2 linked regions of the Roseiconus lacunae genome follow. Each later gene encodes a partner of the first gene's protein in a complex. Links are inferred from orthologs where the notes say so. Each region holds a gene or a part of one and is shown in the gene's direction. Other genes may lie near its edges.

The links.
Region 2: the proteins of tsaD (region 1) and tsaE are in contact, whole or in part, in a crystal structure (PDB 6N9A), measured with the Thermotoga maritima proteins. The link is inferred for Roseiconus lacunae from one-to-one orthologs. Residues at the interface, in WP_004082750.1 of Thermotoga maritima: Cys10, Asp11, Arg49, His50, Leu82, Gly84, Gly135, Gly136, Glu154, Thr155, Leu156, Asp157, Asp158, Ser159, Glu162, Asp165, Lys166, Arg169, Leu170, Tyr175, Lys213, Thr214, Leu217, Tyr218, Gln221, Arg222, Asn324; in WP_004082108.1 of Thermotoga maritima: Leu37, Gly38, Lys46, Lys57, Val59, Lys60, Ser61, Thr63, Phe64, Thr65, Leu66, Met67, Val69, Pro71, Tyr82, Arg83, Leu84, Asp86, Asp88, Phe89, Asp93, Ile128, Asp130, Glu131, Arg134.

What each region holds. Positions count from the first base shown.
Region 1 is NZ_VSZO01000003.1:100,519-103,727, forward strand. What follows is about bases 263-3,207. They hold tsaD (tRNA (adenosine(37)-N6)-threonylcarbamoyltransferase complex transferase subunit TsaD), read left to right. Parts: upstream 263-1,196; coding sequence 1,197-2,219; downstream 2,220-3,207. Other genes in these bases: rpsG (30S ribosomal protein S7), read right to left, coding at 263-608; rpsL (30S ribosomal protein S12), read right to left, coding at 726-1,091; FYC48_RS08285 (class I SAM-dependent methyltransferase), read right to left, coding at 2,280-2,858. In the rest of the region: more of rpsG, read right to left, coding at 132-262.
Region 2 is NZ_VSZO01000001.1:564,181-567,406, reverse strand. Bases 180-3,032 are described here. They hold tsaE (tRNA (adenosine(37)-N6)-threonylcarbamoyltransferase complex ATPase subunit type 1 TsaE), read left to right. Parts: upstream 180-1,292; coding sequence 1,293-1,772; downstream 1,773-3,032. Other genes in these bases: FYC48_RS01870 (phosphotransferase), read left to right, coding at 2,717-3,032; FYC48_RS01875 (hypothetical protein), read left to right, coding at 2,039-2,659; FYC48_RS01885 (hypothetical protein), read left to right, coding at 180-1,232. Also shown: more of FYC48_RS01885, read left to right, coding at 1-179; more of FYC48_RS01870, read left to right, coding at 3,033-3,226. UniProt on the Escherichia coli protein: Required for the formation of a threonylcarbamoyl group on adenosine at position 37 (t(6)A37) in tRNAs that read codons beginning with adenine.

The sequences.
Region 1 (3,209 bases):
GCAGGCGGCGGAACGGCGAGACCGAATGGATTGGATCAAAAAAACCGCGACGCCGGCAAGTGGATGCCGAGGTCGCGGTATTGAAAATTGTTAATGCTGTGTGTCGCGTGTGAATGTGATCGAAAGGTCGATCACCATGCGAAGTGCGAGAACGCCTTGTTGGCTTCGGCCATCCGGTGGGTGTTTTCGCGTTTGGTGTAGGCGACACCTTCTTTCTTGTAACCGGCCATTAGTTCGTCGGCGAGCTTGAGGTGCATCGGGCGACCTTTCTTGCTGCGAACGGCTTCGAGGATCCAGCGAATCGCGAGGCTCTGTTGGCGGGCGCGGTTGACCTGCATCGGAACTTGATAGCTGGCACCACCGACTCGCTTGCTGCGAACTTCGATGTAGGGTTTGATGTTTTCGAGGGCCTGCTCGAAGACTTCGATAGGTTCTTGGCCTTCGGCACCATCTCGCTTGGAGATTTCTTCGAGGGCGTCATAGAAAACTTTCTGTGCGACGGTTTTCTTGCCGTCCAGCATGAGGCAATTAATGAACTTGCTTGCCAGCAGCGAACCGTGTCGCGGGTCGCCTTTCATCTGCTTTCTACTTGCAGTGATCCGTCCCATATCAGATCTTTTCTATTTCGTATGCGTGTATCGGGTTGACTATCAAACAACGGGTGCGGCGTGACGATTCAACACTGCACCGGCGGACATGCGTTGCGGAGCGAACGCGGGTGGCGACTACTTCTTCGCCCCGTAACGGCTGCGTGAACGCTTGCGGCCTTCGACACCCAATGCGTCGCGGCTTCCGCGAACGACTTGGTAGCGAACACCGGGAAGGTCACGGATCCGTCCACCGCGGACAAGAACGATCGAGTGCTCTTGCAGGTTGTGGCCTTCACCCGGAATGTAAACGGTGACCTCTTTACCGTTGCTCAACTTGACCCGCGAAATCTTACGCAGAGCCGAGTTCGGCTTCTTGGGAGTCATCGTCCGGACTTGCAAACACACCCCTTGCTTTTGGGGGCACTTCTCCAGAACGGGCGACTTACTTTGTCTGCGTTTGGTTTTGCGTCGTTTTCGGACGAGTTGGTTGATCGTTGGCATGAGGTTAGATCGGTAGGTTTTCCGGACGTTTTCCGTGTTTCGAAGCGTGCAAGTATCGGGCCAATCCCGTTGGTGTCAAGGCCTGATTCAAGTTAAGCTCTCGGGATGCCAATTCTCACACTTGAATCGACTTGCGACGAAACCGCTGCGGCCGTGATTGCCGATGATGGAGCGGTTTTGGGGCAGTGTATCGCAACCCAGGAATCCTTGCACGAGCGTTTTGGGGGCGTTGTTCCCGAAGTTGCCGCGCGAGCCCATTTAGAGCGTTTGTTGCCGGTGATTGACACCGCGATCACGCAGGCCGGCGTGACGGCGGACGATTTAACGGCGATTGCGGTCGCCGATCGCCCGGGACTGGCCGGTTCCTTGTTGGTCGGCGTTGTCGCCGCCAAAACTTTGGCCGTAGCTTGGCAAAAACCGCTCGTTTCCATCAATCACCTGCACGCACATCTTTACGCTTGCCAAATGGCCAGCGGCCAGAGCGTGTATCCTGCGATCGGGCTGGTCGTCAGCGGTGGCCACACCAGCCTGTATCACTGCACCAGCCCACTCGATCTGGAATACCTCGGCGGCACCATCGATGACGCCGCGGGTGAGGCGTTCGATAAAGTCGGCGCGATGTTGGGGCTCGGGTTTCCCGGCGGGCCGGCGGTCAGTCGGCTTGCGGGCGAAGGGAATCCGAAGGCCCACGCCTACCCCCGCTCGATGATCGGTGAGTCGGGTTACCGCTTCAGCTTCAGCGGCCTCAAGACCGCCGTCCGGTACACCATCTCGCCGCCTCCGGCAAAAGAAGTCTCCGCCGATCACCTCGATCGGCAAGCGAAGGCGGATATCTGCGCTTCTTTTCAAGCCGCCGTGGTCGATGTCTTGGTCCGCAAAAGCGTGCGGGCAATCAAGCAATACCGGGCCGGCCACCTCATCGTCGGGGGTGGTGTTGCCGCAAACCCAGCCCTTCGCGACCGACTGAGGGAGGCCTCGGAAAAGCATGCGTTCCGGCTCGTCATCGCCCCTCCCGAACTGTGCACCGACAACGCCGCGATGGGGGCGATCGCACTCGAAAAGATTAAACGCGGCGAGTTCGCCGGCTTGGATCTCGATATCACCGCCGGGCTGCAACGCGGTTTTTAATTGTTGGTTTGCCTAGCGCTAGGGCATAAGTGGATGCCGGAGCTTATTTCGCTCAGCAGTCTATTTCGTACAGCGATAAACGAACGCGGGGGGCAGGTTCCGCCAAACCGTCTCCGATCGTCGCACGTCGGAGAAATTCTCTCGCAGTCGCTTAGAAAATCGTCTCCCGGCCGGCAAAATCACGCCCTGCCAGTATGCAAAGGTTGCGAATTTTGCATTGGGTGCCATGCGATTGAGGGTGACTGACATAATCTCCCGCTGCAGTGAATCGGGGAACGACGCCCATGGCAGCCCACACAAGACAGCGTCGACTTGGCCGATCCCAGCGGCATCGCAAATGGCGTCTAGGTTGGTCACGCTGTCTTCGATGACCGTTGCCGATGGGCATCGCCGACGCGTCAGTTCTGCCATGTCGTGACTGCGTTCGATCGCGACGAACTTGGCATCGGGGTGCAATTTCTTGACGATGGCCTCGGTGAACACGCCGGTTCCCGGGCCGAACTCCACGACGCCGCGCGCTTTTTGCCAATCGAATCCATGAGTCATCACGCGAACCAACCCGGGGCTGCTCGGAGCGATCGCGCCGACTTTGGTGGGGTTTTTAGCAAATTCCCTAAGGAAGGTGATCGATTCTCGCAATCGTCTTTCCGTTCGTGAGGCTTTGGGCCGTCGAGGCAGTGCGCCGGGGCAAAGTGAAACCAAGGTGTCAGCCGTAGGTGCTTCGTCGCCGATGCGGGGTCAGTTGTGAATTCGTTACGCTGCGGTCCCGCTGGTTCGTCTCTGCAGCATCGTCTTTTGTTCTGCAAAAGGTGCGTCGTGGGACGCTGTTTTCGCGTGGCAAGAGGCGACTTTGGCTAGAGATCTTCACGGCCTAAGCAGGCAAACACGAGTCTTTGGGGTTAAACATCTGGATAACACCTTCCCGCTTGCGGGAGGGTCGGACGAGCAAACGGCCGGGGAGGGTGCCCTCTCCGGGCCTGAAGGCCCGAC
Region 2 (3,226 bases), on another replicon or contig:
GAACCAAGGCCGCTCCGCCTGCCAGCTCGGCTCGCATGGCTGCCGCCCCAATTCCGGTTCCGGACCCACAGGTCGACGAGGCGCCGGCGACCGGTGGATTTGGTCTTCCCGAAACAACGCTGCCGCAACAATCGACGCCAGCGAATCCGTTCCGTGGTCAAATGATGCCTGATCCGACGGCTCCGGCGACCGAGCAGATTCCACTACCCGATCAAGAATTGCCCGCACCGGCCGACGCGTCTGCGGGAAAATCCGAGCTTCGCGGATTGCTGAATGATCCCAGCCTGTTTCCCGAACAACAGGCCGATCGGCAAGCCGTCCCGCAGGAATCGGCACCCGCACCAGCCACCGAGAAGCCTCCGGTGCCGACCCCGGATACGTCGCCGGACGCAGCCGATTCGATGGACGGCTTTCGTTTTACGCCACCGGCGCAGCTTGATCGCCCTTCCGGTGAGGCGTCTCCGAGCGATCGTCCGACGGACGGGTTTCCCGGACGCGGCCGAATGAATGAGGAAGCCACCTTCGGCGAAACATCAATGTTGCGACCAAACGAACTGTCCTGCGAAGACTTTCGCGAACGGATTGCCCGGGAAACTATCGATACGATTTCGCTGGATCCAAGCCCACCGTTTCGTCCCGATTTGTTTGATCCGGAAGACTACGACAAACAACGGCAAAAGTTTGAAACGCGTCAATCGATTCGTCCTTGGAGTAACCTTGGCGGCCAAGAGATCGCACGTGGACGTCTTGTTGGCCTCGCGTACGAGCAAGTGATCATTGAAACCGAAGCTGGCGAACGAGAAGAAGTTCCCGTCAATCAGTTAAGCGAAGGTGATCTCGGTTATCTTGCCGACAACTGGGGACTGCCGAAGGAATGCTTGGTTGAGCAGGTTGCATATACGCCGCGAAACTGGACTCCGCTGACCATGACTTGGAAGGCATCCAACCTTTGCAGCAAGCCGCGTTACTTTGAACAAGTCAACTTGGAACGCTACGGCCACACTGCCGGTCCTTGGTTGCAACCGGTCGTCTCGTCGGCGCACTTCTTCGCCAACATCGCCGTGTTGCCTTACAAGATGGGAATTCATCCTCCTGACGAATGTGTCTACGCCCTGGGTTATTATCGCCCCGGTAACTGTGCCCCTTGGATCGTTCCTCCGGTGCCGATCAGTGCACGTGGCGCGTTGGCTCAGGGCGCATTCATGAGCGGTGCGTTTTGGTTGGTTCCTTAAAGGAACGCTGACCGACGACCGCAAGTGGATCGATCGTTTTTCTGACCGCAATGGCTTCCGATGTTGCAACTCGATCAAGTTGATCTGTCGAAACTAACGCGGCTCGCCGACGCGATGGTGGGGCGTTTACCGGAGCAGTTGACGATCGGGTTAGTGGGGACCCTTGGGGCTGGGAAGACGACGTTCACCCAGGCGATCGCGAAGGCGGCAGGGATCGATGCGAGCGACGTGACCAGTCCGACGTTCACGTTGCTTTCCAGCTATCAAGCGACCATGGCTGCCGGTCCGATCATGCTGCATCACATGGATGCTTATCGTGTGCATGACGAAGATGAGTTCTTAGCACTTGGCGTCGAGGAACTGTTCGACGCCCCACAGACTTGGGTGCTCGTCGAATGGGCCGACAAAGTCGAATCGGTGATGCCGCCGGAGACCCTATGGATCACCATCGAAGCGAGTGACCGCAGATGCTTTCGCTTTGAATGTCAAAACGCGTCGGTCCTATCGACGTGTGATGAAATTGTTCGTTCGTTGCTCTAACGCTCCGTCGAGACAAAATGTCTGGCGTGGCTCATCAGCCGACAGGCGTTAATCCCGGTTATTGCGCAGAAACCGTGTCTAATGCCGTTCGGCTGCTTTAGATTTTTGACGTCGAAGAAACACTACCAGCATGACGGCAAGCTGGCTCGTCGCACAAACCCGACGTGTCAGTTTGGCTACAATGACGGGGCGTTGTTTGGCGGCTTAGAGTCTGGCGGATTCGATTCGAGCTGATTCAACGTTTTCTCCACTCATCGAGCGTTTGAATGCTGAGACTAGTATTGATGGTAGTGTCGTGCGCGGCGTCGATTCAGTGTCGCGGGGAGGTGGTTTTTACGCTCAGTGAAGCGACCGTTCCGATCGGTGGCACTGGCCAGCTTGATGTTTGGGTCTCGACTTCCGGGACGACCGAGACTTTTGCGTCTCTAGAGTTTGAGTTGCTGACCAGCCCCGACCCGTACGCCAACCTTTGGTTTCAAAGCTCACAATCGGAATCCTTTGCGACGTCTCCAGACTACATCTTTGCGGGAGACAGTGAAGCGATCGCCGCCGACGAAGCGATCACGGATCCGTCCGGACAAATCCGCTTGGAGTTCGCGGATAGCACTTTAAGCAATCTGGACGTCACGTTATCGCCTGGCGAATCAAAACGAATGGCATCGTTGGGGATCCAGCACAACGGAGATTCAGCGGAAACCTTTTATGTCAGCTTTTCCGGATGGGTACGTCAAGCCGATGGAACTCCGCTGCAATACTCAAGCAACTTCGGTAGGGTCGATGCGATTACCGCGATCCCCGAGCCTGCGTTGCTGTCCGTAATTGCTTTTGCGTCTGTTCCGCTTTTACTTCAGCGCCGACGGGTGAATGCAAATCAATCGCACCTGTAGGGTGCCACGCACCTGTAAGGTGCCACCCACCATTTGCACATTGGAGATTTTTCTCGCGTGATTCCAGAGGACGTTCGGCAGTTATTACTTGCTTGCAATAATGTTGAGTCGACTCATCTGGTACCCGGTGGCTTGAGCGGTGGATCCGTGTTCCGATGTGTTGTCCGCAAAGACTCTGGTAGCCTTTTGGGCTCAACTGAAGCAGCCGCTGGTTTTGCTCTCAAATGTTGGCCCGCGGGGGCGTCAATTCAACGTGTCACCCAAATTCACCGAGTCGTATCAGAGCTGGCAATTCGGACTCGGATCATTCCGAAATACAGAGCGGCTCTCAACGGGCAGACTTTGGTAGCCGATCAACAGGGGCGACTCTGGGAGCTGGCCACATGGGTCAACGGTCAGCCGATCGCTCAGGACGCAGATTGGGAGCTCGTTCGAAAAGGTGCTCAGGCAATCGGTTTGGTTCATCGGACGCTCCGCGAACTCAAACCTTGGCCTGCTCTGTCCCCGTCGGCCGCGATCGAGGAACGACTTGATCGGATTCGCCGGGGCTCTGTCACCCTGCAGACT